2 linked regions of the Methylosarcina fibrata AML-C10 genome follow. The protein of the gene in region 1 interacts with the protein of each later gene in a pairwise test. Links are inferred from orthologs where the notes say so. Each region holds a gene or a part of one and is shown in the gene's direction. Other genes may lie near its edges.

Region 1 (7,912 bases):
ACCCGCCACGAGGAACTTCCGGCGTCGACCCGCGTCTCCGAGATCATCAGCAACGATCTCAAGAAAAGAGGTTTCAAGTTCGTCGGCAGCACGATTTGTTATGCCCACATGCAGGCGACCGGCATGGTCAACGATCATACGATCGACTGTTTCAGGCATCATGAAATTAAAACCCGGTTTCCTCGCACTCTCGATTTTTCAGACGAAAGATGAGTTTCCAACGGCACGATAAAAGGCCGGCAAAGAATCTGCCAAGCAATAAAGCTCGCTACAACGAAGGAAATTCCCTCTCTCCCTGGCGGGAATCCCTGAACACCATCATTTTCGGTTCGGAGACGCTGAAAGGGAAAATTTTCGATCTGGGCTTGAGCATCTGCATCCTGCTCAGCGTGCTGGTGGTCATGCTGGAAAGCGTCGATTTCATTCACAAGCGTCATACCGAGGCGCTCTTTGTTATGGAATGGTTTTTCACCGTCCTGTTCACGATCGAGTACGTTCTTCGTCTGATCACGGTGCGAAGGCCCTGGCTGTATTTTAAAAGTTTCTTCAGACTGGTGGATTTGCTGGCCATTCTGCCGTCCTATCTCATTCTGGTGGTTCCCGGAGGCCAGGGTCTGCTGTCGATCCGGGTCCTTCGGCTGCTCAGGATTTTCCGGATCTTCAAATTGTCGGAGTATCTGTCGGAAGCCCAGTTGATGATGGCGGCGTTAAGTAAAAGCGTCCGCAAGATCACGGTGTTTCTTTACGCCGTGCTCATGCTGGTGGTGGTCTGCGGCACCCTGATGTACGTCGTCGAAAGCAGCGAGGCGGGCTTCACCAGCATTCCGGTCTCCATTTACTGGGCGATCGTCACCCTGACCACCGTGGGTTACGGGGACATTTCTCCGCAAACGCCGCTCGGCCAGTTTTTGGCGTCGCTCATCATGATCATGGGTTACGGCATCATTGCGGTGCCGACCGGCATTTACAGCGCCGAACTGATCAAAACGTACAACGAGGAAAAAATCAGAAACGACGCCTGTCCCGATTGCGGCAGAACAGGCCATGATTTCGACGCGGAATTCTGCAAATATTGCGGTCATCAATTGGGTGACTATTCTTAAATATCTTCAATCAGGAGCCGATGCCATGCGCTATTTACATACGATGATCCGGGTGCGCGATCTGGACGAATCGCTGGACTTTTATTGCAACAAACTGGGGCTGGTCGAGAGCCGACGTTATCACAGCGAGGCCGGACGTTTTACCCTGGTGTATCTGCATGCGCCGCTCGATACCGAGCAGGCGGAGAAAACGCACGCGCCCGAAATCGAGCTGACTTTCAACTGGGATCCGGAAGAGTATGCCGGCGGCCGCAATTTCGGCCATCTTGCCTTTGAAGTCGACGACATTTATCAAACCTGCCGAAAACTGATGGAAGCGGGCGTCGTGATCAATCGGCCGCCCCGTGACGGCCACATGGCTTTCGTGCGCTCGCCCGATCTGATATCGATTGAATTTTTACAGAAAGGGGAAGCTTTGGCTCCGCAGGAACCGTGGGCATCGATGGCGAATACCGGAAGCTGGTGATCAACATCGGGAAAGGGACTGCCCGATAAAGGCAGTCCGGTCTGAGTAGACGATTTGGCTTTGCCCGGATTGAAAGGCCAAGACCTTGAAGCGCGGGCAAATAAATTTTGCCCGCGATGAAATTTAAACGGCGTTTCGGATCCGCTCCAGCGCTTTTTCCAGATTGGCCATGCTGGTGGCGATCGAAATCCGGATATGGCCGGGCGTGCCGAAGGCGGAGCCGGGCACCAGCGCGACGCCGGCCTGTTCGATCAGATATTCGGAAAACGCCAGATCGTCGTCGATCCCGTCCAGGCGCGCCAGCAGTTTTTCGACGTTGGGGAAGACGTAAAAAGTGCCGTCGGTTTCCATGCAGTCGATGCCGTCGATCTTGTTCAGTTCGGCAACCACGTAATCATGGCGTTGCTTGAATTCGACGCACATGTCGTGAATGAAGCTTTGATCGCCGGTCAGCGCCGCTTCCGCCGCTACTTGCGAGATCGAAGTCGGATTGGAAGTGCTTTGCGACTGCACGGTCGTCATCGCTTCGATCAGGTCGGCCGGCCCCGCCGCGTAACCGATGCGCCATCCGGTCATCGAATAGGCTTTCGACACGCCGTTCATCACGACGGTGCGGTCGTACAGATCGGGATGCGCGTTCAAAATGTTGACGAAAGTGCCTTCCTTCCAGAGGATGTGCTCGTACATGTCGTCGGTGGCGATAATGATGTTCGGATGCTCTTTCAGCACGTTGCCCAAGACCTTCAATTCGTCCAGCGTATAGGCGATGCCGGAAGGATTGGACGGGCTGTTGATGAAAATCAGCCGGGTCTTCGGAGTGATCGCGGCGCGCAGTTGCTCCGGCGAAATTTTGAACCGCTGGGCCTGGGTGGTGTCGATAATTACCGGAACGCCATCGGCCAGCAGCACCATGTCGGGGTAGGAAACCCAGAACGGGGCCGGAATGATCACTTCGTCGCCCGGATTCAACAAAGCCTGGGTCAGATTGAAGGAGCTTTGTTTGCCGCCGCAGGATACCAGAATCTGTTTGGCTTGATAGTCCAGGCCGTTGTCCTTTTTGAATTTGTCGATGATGGCTTTTTTCAGGCTGGGGATGCCGTCCACAGCGGTGTATTTGGTAAAGCCTTTGGCGAGTGCCTGAACGGCGGCCGCCTTGATGTGCTCGGGCGTATCGAAATCGGGTTCGCCCGCGCCGAGGCCGACGATGTCCTTGCCGGCCGCGCGCATTTGCGCGGCTCGGGCGGTAATCGCCAGAGTGGGTGAAGGTTTGACTGACTGGACTCTGTTAGAAAGTTTGATGCTCATGTTCCGCCGTGTAAAATCGATGTGTAAAAACATAGGGAATTATACCCCAAGTGTCCGAATTTGCTAACAATCTGTTGTTAAAAAACAATTTTTCGAGTAAATAGCGAGTGAAAAAAGAATTTAAACTGCACAGCCGGTTTCAGCCGGCCGGAGACCAGCCGTCGGCGATTGCAAAACTGATCGAAGGCCTCGGCGACGGCGAAGTCCATCAGACTCTGCTGGGCGTCACCGGTTCCGGTAAAACCTTCACCATCGCCAATGTGATCCAACAGGTGCAGCGCCCGGCGATGATTCTGGCGCCCAACAAAACCCTGGCCGCGCAGTTGTACGGCGAAATGAAGGAGTTCTTTCCGGAAAACAGCGTCGAATATTTCGTCTCCTATTACGATTATTACCAGCCGGAAGCCTATGTGCCGGCCTCCGATACCTATATCGACAAGGATGCGTCGCTGAACGAACACATCGAACAAATGCGGCTGTCGGCGACCAAAGCCCTGATCGAACGCGAGGATACCGTGGTGGTGGCGACTGTGTCGGCGATCTACGGCCTGGGCGAGCCGGAGTCCTATTTCAAGATGGTGCTGCATCTGGTCAAGGGCGATCTAATCGATCAGCGCAGCATTCTGCGCCGCCTCGCCGAAATGCAATACACGCGCAACGATCTGGATTTGCGCCGGGCCACCTACCGGGTGCGCGGCGAAGTGATCGACATCTTCCCGGCGGAGTCCGATCAGGAAGCGCTCAGGGTGGAGTTGTTCGACGACGAGGTCGAGCGCCTGTCGTTGTTCGATCCTCTAACCGGCGAAATTTTGCGCCGAGTGGCCCGCTACACCGTGTATCCGAAGAACCATTACGTCACGCCGCGCGAGCAATTGTTGACCGCGGTCGACCGGATCAAAATCGAACTCAAGCAGCGCCTCGAGCAATTGCGCTCGTTGAACAAGCTGGTCGAAGCGCAGCGCCTGGAACAAAGAACGCTATTCGACATCGAAATGATTCTGGAGATGGGGTATTGTTCGGGCATCGAAAATTATTCGCGTTATCTGTCGGGACGGAGCGCGGGCGAGCCGCCCCCGACGATGTTCGATTATCTGCCCGACAACGCGATCATCGTGATCGACGAAAGCCACGTCACCGTTCCCCAGATCGGGGCGATGTACAAGGGCGACCGATCGCGCAAGGAAACTTTGGTCGAATACGGTTTCCGGCTGCCTTCGGCGCTCGACAACCGGCCCTTGACCTTCGCTGAATTCGAACTCAAATCGCCGCAGCGGATTTATGTTTCGGCGACGCCGGGTCCTTACGAAAAGGAGCATTCGGGCGTTTTCGTCGAACAGGTGGTCAGGCCCACGGGCTTGCTCGATCCCGAAGTCGAAGTGCGGCCGGCGACGACCCAGGTCGACGATTTGTTGTCGGAAATCACGAAGCGGATTGCCCTGAAAGAACGGGTGCTGGTGACCACGCTGACCAAGCGCATGGCCGAAGATTTGACCGAATACCTCGGCGAACACGGCATCCGGGTCCGCTATCTGCACTCCGACGTCGAAACCGTCGAACGGGTCGAAATCATCCGCGACCTGCGCCTCGGCCAGTTCGACGTACTGGTCGGGATCAATCTGTTGCGCGAAGGCCTCGACATTCCGGAGGTGTCGCTGGTCGCGATCCTGGACGCCGACAAGGAAGGCTTCCTCCGCTCCACGGTATCGCTGGTGCAGACCATCGGCCGGGTGGCGCGCAACGTGCACGGCAAGGCGATTCTGTACGCCGACCGGATCACCAAATCGATGCAGCAGGCGATCGACGAAACCGAGCGGCGCCGCGAAAAACAGCGGAGATTCAACGAAGACCATCGAATCACGCCGGCCACCGTTTATAAATCGGTGACCGACATTCTGCAGACCGCCATTCCGGGTTCGGGATTTGCGCCGGCTATCGCCGGTAAAAAAGTCGCCGAAGCCCAGCCGCATTATCAGGCCATGACGCCGAAGCAGCTCGGCAAGAAAATCAGGCAGCTTGAAGAAGCCATGTACCGGCATGCAAAGGATCTGGAGTTCGAGCAGGCGGCGAAAATCCGCGACGAGATCAAGTTGTTGCAGGAGCGGGTTCTGGTTTAGCGGTATGGCATGAACCAGGGCTTTTAGAGACAGGGACGGCCTGATTTTGAGTTTTCTTTCTTTTAAGAGAATGAATCCGATGTTTGATGCACTGTACGGCCGATGCCGGCATTTCGGCGCCGGACGAGGGATAGGGGACGCGCCGTGAGAATCGTCGCCGCGTTGGGCGGCAATGCGCTGCTGCGCCGGGGCGAAGCCCTGACGCCGGAAAACCAGCGCCGAAACGTTCAGGCCGCTGCCGCCGCGCTGGCGCCGCTGGCCAACAAGCACGAGCTCATCATCACTCACGGCAACGGCCCGCAGGTCGGCCTGCTGGCATTGCAGGGCGCGGCCTACAATCCCGATGAAAGTTATCCTCTGGATATTCTCGACGCCGAAACCGAAGGCATGATCGGCTATTTGATCGAACAGGAGCTGCGCAACCGTCTGCCCGCATCGCGCCGCTGCGCCACTTTGTTGACCCAGATTGAAGTGGCCGCGGACGATCCGGCTTTTGCCGCACCCGGTAAACCGATCGGTCCCGTTTACTCCGGACCGGCGGCGGACAAACTGGTAAAAGATCGTGGCTGGCAGATCGCCCGGGACGGAGAAAATTACCGGCGTGTGGTGCCGTCGCCGCGCCCCCGGAGAATTCTGGAACTCGACGTGATCGAATTGCTCGTGGCCGCCGGCATTATCGTGATTTGCGCAGGCGGCGGAGGCATTCCGGTCGTGCGGGACGGACAGGGGCGGTTGGCCGGCGTCGAAGCGGTCATCGACAAGGATCTGGCCAGCGCGCTGCTGGCCCGCGAGCTGGGCGCCGACCTGTTCCTGATGCTGACCGACGTCGATGCCGTGTATCTGGACTGGGGCGCGACAAGAGCCCGACCGGTCCGCGCCGCTTCTCCGGAAGCCCTTCGGAAAATAATTTTTGCCGAAGGGTCGATGGCGCCGAAAGTCGAGGCCGCCTGCGAATTCGTGGAACGGACCGGAGGGCGGGCCGGCATCGGCCGACTGAACGAGGCGGGGAATATTCTCAAAGGAACTGCCGGCACCCTGATCTCGTCGGATTGCCATGGGATCCACTGCCGACCGTAGCCCAAAATTCTTATTAGCGGCCCGGACAAGGCCTACCGTGTTTCGGCCGCTATCAACCCTTTTTTCATCAGAAACGATTCGACCAGTTCGCCAAGGCCGGGCTCCGTCGTTTCGGCGTATTCGTAAGCGGCCCGAACGACCGGTTTGCCGATGTCGATCAGGGCGGCCAGATCGCACGGCGTCGCGGTTACGACGACGTCGGCGTCGGCGGCCTGGAGGGTCTGTTGCAGGTCGAGCAACTGTTTGGGATGGTAGCCGACTGCCGGCAGAACTTTGCCGATATGAGAGTATTGGCGGTAGATTTCGCTGATCTCCGGAGCCGCGTAATTCCTGGGATCGACGATTTCGGCCGCCCGCGCCTCGACGGCGGCGACGTAGCCCGCACCGTACGGCATGCCGCCGTGCGTGAGCGTCGGACCGTCCTCGACCACGAGCGCCCGTTTCCCCCGAACCCGTTCGGGCCGGCTCAATTGCACGATCGAAGCGCCGCGGATCACCGGCGCCTGGGGAACGATCGCCCGCACGTTGTCGGCGACCTTCTGAACATCGGCCTCGGCGGCCGAATTCACTTTGCCGATCAGAACGACGTCCGCCATGCGCAACACCGCCTCGCCCGGATGATGGCTGGTTTCGTTGCCGGGACGCAGAGGATCGACCAGAACGATGTGCAGGTCGGGGCGGATGAACGAAAAGTCGTTGTTGCCGCCGTCCCAAAGAATGACGTCGGCTTCCTGTTCGGCCAGAGCGACGATTTTGGCATAATCGACGCCGGCGAATACGACGTTGCCGGCCGCCAGATGCGGTTCGTATTCTTCGCGCTCTTCGATCGTACAGTCTGCCCGATCCAGATCGCTTCGGTCGGCAAAACGCTGCACGGCCTGTTTTTCGAGATCGCCGTAAGGCATCGGGTGACGAATGACCGCCACCTTGAGGCCGCAGGCTTTCAACCGGCGCGACAGCCAGCGCGTCGTCTGCGATTTGCCGCAGCCGGTGCGCACGGCGCAGCAGGCGATCACCGGAACGCGGGCCCGGAGCATGGTCCGGTTCGGGCCCAGCAGCATGAAATCGGCGCCGTTGGCCAGCACCAGAGAGGCTTTGTGCATCACTTGCTCGTGCGCGACGTCGCTGTACGAAAAGATCACCCGGTCGACCGCATGGGTACGGCATAGCGCGGCTAAATCGGCTTCATCGGCGATCGGAATGCCGCCGGGATAATGGGGTCCGGCCAGCAGCGGCGGATATCGCCGACCGGCAATATCCGGAATCTGGGCGGCGGTAAAGGCAACGACTTCGGTCGACGGATCGTCTCGGTAAACGACGTTGAAATTATGAAAATCGCGCCCTGCGGCGCCCATGATGACGACTTTGATGCGCGGTTTGGTGCAAGTCATGCTGTGAGCCTGGCGTTCGTTGCCGAAAGGGTTACGGCATCCGGAAAAAGTTACGGGTCCGCTTTACTTTATATATTTTTCAGAAAAAGATAAACCGACGCTCCGGATAGCCGTCTGTCCATTTTAATGAATGTTTCTTGGTAGAAACGCCTTCCCGGTTAAAGCAGCAACGGACGAGAGTTTTTAACGGTCATTTCCGACAAACTCTTCGATATTCGCTTCCGGGAAGGCGTTTCCGTCAAAGATCATTGATACAGGAACGGTAATACTTTTACCTCGCCGTTCTTTTGCGCCCGATCGTAACTGTAAATTGCCGGACCGTAGGCGGGATCCACGTACTCGACATTCCACGGCACGACCTTTTCCGTACCGGGATGGACATAGCTATAAATAGCCGGGCCGTACGCCAGGCTGACATAAACGATTTCCGGACTATCGGAAGCCTTGCTCGGTACG
Region 2 (6,388 bases), 1.8 Mb from region 1 along the record:
CCCTCATTAAATTCTCCCGATGTATAGCCGATAATGGAATAGTTTACTAGAAACGGAACCGCGATTTAATTAAAAAAATCGCCGCTTCGGTAAAACCTCTCGGCTCGCAAAGGTTTGCTCCGCACAAAAAAAGCCCTGGCTGATTATCATCAGCCAGGGCTTTCAGCGATCAATCCAACTCAATCGGATCGTTTTTAATTGGGCAATGCAAATACAGTCAGGGTACCGCCCAATTTGGTGAAGGAACTCAGGCTTCTGTATGCACCCACGGCACCCAAACCTTCGGATTCACCTTCGAGACCGGCTGCGATGCCGATACCTGCCCAGCCGCCGATACCCGACAGTACGCCGACATATTGTTTGCCGTTATAGCTCCAGGTGTTGACGTTGCCGATAATGCCGGAAGGCGTTTTAAATTTGTACAGTTCCTGCCCGGTCTTTGCGTCGACTGCTTTCAGGTAGCCTTCCAGCGTACCGTAAAATACCACACCGCCGGCGGTGGCAACAGAGCCTGACCAGACGGAAAACGGCTCTTTGTTGGACCATACGATCTTACCTGTTTTTGCATCATACGCAGTGAACTGGCCGAGGTTGGTCGAACCGTCGGGTTGTCCTGTCATGACGTCCGCACCGGCAGGCATCATGGTCAGGGTCGCGCCCACATAAGGCTGACCGGCTGTGTAGGAAACTTCGAACGGCTCGTAGTTCATGCACAGGTGATTGCCTGAAATGTAGAACAGCCCGGTTTGTGGAGAGTAAGACGTAGGTGCCATGTTTTTGGCACCCAATGCGGCAGGGCAGGCGCCTTCGGTAGTGACGTCTTCACCGTTGTGCTCGGTGCTGTATTTTGGCACGCCTACCGGACGGCCGGTAGTCATGTCGACATGGGTCAGCCAGTTGACCGACTTGTCGAATTTTTCGGCAACCAGCAGTTCGCCGTTTTCACGGTCCAGGGTATAGCCCACACCGTTACGGTCGAAATGTACGATGGTTTTGTGCATCTTGCCTTTGACTTCCTGGTCGACCAGAACGGTTTCGTTGATGCCGTCATAGTCCCATTCGTCGTGAGGCGTCATCTGGTAAACCCATTTCACGGCTCCGGTATCCGCGTCGCGAGCCCACAAGGACATGGACCATTTGTTGTCGCCTGGACGTTGAGTTGGGTTCCAGGTGGACGGGTTGCCGGAGCCGTAGTAAATCAGGTTCAATTGAGGATCGTAGCTGTACCAGCCCCAGGTGGTGCCGCCTCCGATTTTCCATTGATCGCCTTCCCAAGTGCCGGTGCTTGAGTTAGGACCGACCGGAGTGACTTTGCCGTCTTTCCAGGTGGTGGTTTTGCTCGGATCGATCAGCGTGTCGGAGTCCGGACCCATGCTGTAGCCTTTCCAGGCCAATTGGCCGGTCTTGATGTCGTAAGCCGCCAGGAAGCCGCGGACGCCGAATTCGCCGCCGGAGATGCCGGTCAGCACCTTGTCTTTAACGACCAACGGCGCGTTGGTGTTGGTCATGCCCAGTTTCGGATCGCCGTTTTGCACGCTCCAGATCCGTTTGCCGGTTTTGGCGTCCAGTGCGGTCAAAACGGTATCGGATTGTTGCAGGAAGATTTTGCCGTCGCCGTAGGCCAGACCCCGGTTAACGGTATCGCAACACATGACCGGAATGGTGACGTCCGCGTCTTGAGTCGGAGTGTATTCCCAGATCACGGATTGGGTCTTTTGATCTATCGCGAAAACGGTATTGGGAAAAGGTGTGTGAATGTAAAGAACATCGTTTACGACCAATGGGCCGCCTTCATGACCACGTAAAACACCTGTAGAGAAAGACCAGGCCGGCTGCAGGTTCTTTACGTTAGAGGTATTGATTTGATCGAGTTTGCTGTAACGGGTACCCGAGTAGTTGCCACCCCACATAGACCAGTTCGCAGGGTTTTGTGACAGTTGGTCAAGATCGCTGTTAGCAGTTGAAATAGCTGGCGCGGCCAAGATTGACGCCACACTTGAAGCAAGCAGCCAACTTTTTAAAGGCTTCTTCATATTTTTTTCTCCTGGTATTTTGTTATGCCACAAAATACTGATTATGTTTTTTTGACTAATATTAGTTTTGGGTGATGTTTAATGTTCTGCTCGTGATCAAAACAGGTCACTCCAGCTGCGTAGATTTAATGATTTTCCTTAAAAAGTCAACCCTTAATAGACTCGGACCGCAAGGCAAAAAGCGAAAGGCCAAAAAAATTATTATCTTGCGGATTCGGTCCGGGGCTATTTGAAGAATGAATCGCCGAACACCCTTACCGGAAATTCCGGAAAATCAGATTCGTTCGATCCTGTAACCTTCGCCGTTCCAGCATAAAACCTCGGCCGCGTCCTTTTTCCAGTCGGCCAGCACGAAGCGCTGGGCAGGCTGTTCGTCGATGCTCAAACGATGTACGGCGGGACGGTGCGTATGGCCATGGATCAGCCGCAAGCAGCCGTGTTCGCGCATCGTCCGAACCACGGTATCCGGATTGACGTCCATGATTTCCCGGCTTTTCTTCCTTTTGTGCAAAAAGCTGCGGAAGCGGTACCAGCGCGCGCCCAACAAGCGCAGCGCCAGCGGCTTCGACAGGATCGAGCGCCGCCATTCGGGCGTTCGGGATTTGGCTCGGAACGCCTGATAAGGCAGGTCGTCGGTGCAAAGAAGGTCGCCATGGGTCAAGAGCGTGGCCACGCCGAACAGATCGATCACCTCGTAATCGCCGAGCAGGACTACGCCGGTGTCCCGGCAGAATTTTTCGCCGAGCAGGAAATCGCGGTTGCCCAGCATCAGAAAAACTTTCGTTCCCGAAGCGGTGAGCCTTCTCAACTCTGTTTTGACGGCATCGTTCGGTGGCGTCGAGTCGTCGTCTCCGATCCAGGAATCGAACAGGTCGCCCAGGATATAAACGGCGGCGGCCTGGGGTGCACGCTCTTTCAAAAAACGGAGAAAACGCCGGGTGATCTCGGTTTTTTCGAGAGAGATGTGGAGATCGGAAATAAACAGAATTTCGTTGTTCATGGACAAGCGAGCGAATTGAGAAAACGGAAAGGCCGATCGTGTTGAATAAGGCGGGCCTATCATAATGGCTGCGTCCGCTTTTACCAACCGGAGTTTGTGTTGAAGATAAATTTGATCGTATAGTATGGAGTTCTTTCAATAGCAGGAATCTTTTGATGGATACCATCAGCATTCGCGGCGCCCGTACCCACAACCTGAAAAACATCGATCTCGATCTGCCTCGGGACCGGCTCATCGTCATTACCGGACTTTCCGGTTCGGGCAAGTCGTCGCTGGCTTTCGACACGATTTATGCGGAAGGACAAAGGCGCTACGTCGAATCGCTCTCCGCCTATGCGCGCCAGTTCCTGTCGATGATGGAAAAGCCCGACGTCGACCATATCGAGGGACTGTCGCCGGCGATTTCCATCGAGCAAAAGTCGACCTCGCACAACCCCCGCTCCACCGTCGGCACCATCACCGAAATCTACGATTACCTGCGCTTGCTCTATGCCCGGGCCGGCACGCCGCGCTGCCCGGAGCATCAGGTGTCGCTGGAAGCGCAGACGGTCAGCCAGATGGTCGACCAGGTTCTGGCGCAGCCGCAGGACCAGCGCTGGATGCTGCTGGCGCCGGTGATCAACGAGCGCAAGGGCGAGCATACGCAACTGCTCGACGATCTGCGCGCCCAGGGCTTCATTCGCGCCCGCATCGACGGCATCGTTTACGATCTCGACGAAGCGCCGGCGCTGGAGCCTAAAAAGAAGCACACCATCGAAGCGATCATCGACCGCTTCAAGATCCGCGACGACATCACCCTGAGGCTGGCGGAATCCTTCGAGACCGCGCTCAGGCTCGCCGACGGCAAAGCGATCGCGGCGTGCCTGGACGACGGTGCGGAACTTCTTTTCTCCGAACGCTACGCCTGTCCTCATTGCGGTTACAGCCTGACCGAGCTGGAGCCCCGCATCTTTTCTTTCAATAATCCCAAGGGCGCCTGCGGCAGTTGCGACGGCCTGGGCATCCGCGAATTTTTCGATCCGGAGCTGGTCGTGCACAACCCGGACATCAGCCTCGCGGGCGGTGCGATCCGCGGCTGGGACCGGCGCAATGCGTATTACTATCAAATCATCTGCTCCCTGGCCAAGCATTACGGCTTCGATCCGGAGCAGCCCTTCTCGGAGCTGTCCCGGGAGATCCAGGCGATCATCCTGTACGGCAGCGGCGACGAAGAGATCGAATTCAAGCTGCTCAGCGAATTCGGCTATTCCAAGAAGAAGCGACACCGCTTCGAAGGCATCATTGCCGTCATGGAGCGGCGCTATCACGAAACCGACTCGCAACTGGTCAGAGAGGAACTGTCGAAGTATTTATCACAAAAGCCGTGCAGCGTTTGCGACGGAGCGAGATTGAACATTTCCGCGCGGAACGTGTTCATCGAAAATCTGCCGGTCCATCATCTGACCGCCTTTCCGATCCGGAAGGCGCTGAATTTTTTTCAGCAGCTCAGCCTGCCCGGTAAGCGCGGCGAAGTGGCGGTCAAAATCATCAAGGAAATTCAGGAGCGGCTGGAGTTTCTGGTCAACGTCGGCCTCGACTATCTGACCCTGGACCGCAGCGCCGAGACGCTTTCCGGCGGCGAAGCCCAGCGCATCCGTCTGGCCAGTCAGATCGGCGCGGGCCTGGTCGGGGTCATGTACGTGCTCGACGAGCCTTCGATCGGGCTGCACCAGAGGGACAACCAGCGACTGCTGAATACGCTGTTCCGTCTGCGCGATCTCGGCAACACCGTGATCGTGGTCGAGCACGACGAAGACGCGATCCGTTCGGCCCAGCACATCGTCGACATCGGTCCCGGCGCCGGCGTGCACGGCGGCCGCATCGTCGCGCAAGGCAGCGTCGAGGACATCGTCAATACGCCGGAATCCCTGACCGGGCAGTATCTGTCCGGGAAAAACGGCATCGACGTGCCCGCCGCGCTGAAGCCTCCGGACCCGGACAGGCGGATCGTCGTCCGCAATGCCCGGGGCAACAATCTGAAAAACGTCGACATCGCCTTTCCGGTCGGCCTTTTAACCTGCGTGACCGGCGTTTCCGGCTCCGGCAAATCGACGCTGGTCAACGACACCCTGTTCTGCCAGGCCGCGCGCGTGATCAACCGCGCCGGCGCCTTGCCTGCGCCCTGCGACGGCGTCGACGGGCTGGAGCATTTCGACAAGGTGGTCGACATCGACCAAAGTCCGATCGGCCGCACGCCGCGTTCGAATCCGGCGACCTACACCGGGCTGTTTACGCCGATCCGCGAGCTGTTCGCGGCGACGCCGGAAGCGCGCTCCCGCGGCTACACGCCCGGACGCTTCAGCTTCAACGTCAAAGGCGGGCGCTGCGAGGCCTGCAAGGGCGACGGCGTGATCAAGGTCGAAATGCATTTTCTGCCCGACATCTTCGTCAACTGCGAAGTTTGCCACGGCAAGCGCTACAACCGGGAGACGCTGGAAATCCGCTACAAAGGCAAGAACATCCACGAAGTGCTGGCGATGACCGTCGAAGACGCGGCCGAGTTCTTCAGCGCGATACCGGCGCTGGCCCGGAAACTGCAAACGATGACCGAGGTCGGCTTGAGCTACATCACGCTGGGCCAGAACGCCACCACGCTGTCCGGCGGCGAGGCGCAGCGGGTCAAGCTGTCGAAGGAACTGTCCAAGCGCGACACCGGCAAAACGCTGTACATTCTCGACGAGCCGACGACCGGGCTGCACTTCCACGACATCAAGCAGCTCCTGGCGGTGCTGCATACCCTGCGCGACCACGGCAATACCGTCATCGTCATCGAGCACAACCTGGACGTGATCAAGACCGCCGACTGGATCGTCGACATGGGACCCGAAGGCGGCGATGGCGGCGGCCTTCTGATCGCCGAAGGCACGCCCCGGCAGGTCTCGGCAAACCCGGTCTCCCATACCGGCGTTTATCTAAAGCGGTTTTTCGAGACCGATCAGCCTGCGCAAACGGTCAAGAAAAGGGCAGCGAGTGAAGGTCACAGCGCCAGTAGCCAGTAGCTTCGCTCGGAGTGGTTGGCGTCGGTGACCGGCAATTCCCTGAATCCCAGCTTTTGATACAGATTGCGCATGCTGATCATCGAACGGTCGGTGCGCCCCAGACGGTAAGAAAATCCCTGCCGGCGCAGCTCGTCGAGCAAGGCCAGCGAAAGCCGCTCGGCGATGCCTCGGCGCCTGAAGCCGGACCTGACCGCCAGCCCGCTTACGTAAAATACCCGCCGCCCGTTCTCGCAGAGATAATCCAGCGCCGCCGTGCCGGATATGTCTTTTAACGTCTGCTGATGCCCGTTGCCTTCGCCTGCGGCCAGTTCCTTGCC

The links.
Region 2: the proteins of uvrB (region 1) and uvrA interact in binary tests that used the Escherichia coli proteins (3 or more experiments, as listed by UniProt). The link is inferred for Methylosarcina fibrata AML-C10 from one-to-one orthologs.

What each region holds. Positions count from the first base shown.
Region 1 is NZ_KB889965.1:1,461,546-1,469,457, reverse strand. The notes cover bases 2,517-5,484. They hold uvrB (excinuclease ABC subunit UvrB), read left to right. Parts: upstream 2,517-2,981; coding sequence 2,982-4,988; downstream 4,989-5,484. Other genes in these bases: arcC (carbamate kinase), read left to right, coding at 5,133-5,484; A3OW_RS0107000 (pyridoxal phosphate-dependent aminotransferase), read right to left, coding at 2,517-2,874. Outside these bases: A3OW_RS24295 (DNA-3-methyladenine glycosylase I), read left to right, coding at 1-213; A3OW_RS0107010 (ion transporter), read left to right, coding at 210-1,103; A3OW_RS0107005 (VOC family protein), read left to right, coding at 1,129-1,569; more of A3OW_RS0107000, read right to left, coding at 1,693-2,516; more of arcC, read left to right, coding at 5,485-6,065; A3OW_RS0106985 (cyclic 2,3-diphosphoglycerate synthase), read right to left, coding at 6,098-7,456; A3OW_RS24290 (hypothetical protein), read right to left, coding at 7,702-7,912. UniProt on the Escherichia coli protein: The UvrABC repair system catalyzes the recognition and processing of DNA lesions. A damage recognition complex composed of 2 UvrA and 2 UvrB subunits scans DNA for abnormalities.
Region 2 is NZ_KB889965.1:3,230,830-3,237,217, reverse strand. What follows is about bases 2,850-6,271. They hold uvrA (excinuclease ABC subunit UvrA), read left to right. Parts: upstream 2,850-3,188; coding sequence 3,189-6,071; downstream 6,072-6,271. Other genes in these bases: A3OW_RS26530 (GNAT family N-acetyltransferase), read right to left, coding at 6,050-6,271; lpxH (UDP-2,3-diacylglucosamine diphosphatase), read right to left, coding at 2,850-3,033. In the rest of the region: A3OW_RS0115195 (quinoprotein dehydrogenase-associated putative ABC transporter substrate-binding protein), read right to left, coding at 1-7; A3OW_RS0115190 (methanol/ethanol family PQQ-dependent dehydrogenase), read right to left, coding at 195-2,033; more of lpxH, read right to left, coding at 2,308-2,849; more of A3OW_RS26530, read right to left, coding at 6,272-6,388. UniProt on the Escherichia coli protein: The UvrABC repair system catalyzes the recognition and processing of DNA lesions. UvrA is an ATPase and a DNA-binding protein. A damage recognition complex composed of 2 UvrA and 2 UvrB subunits scans DNA for abnormalities.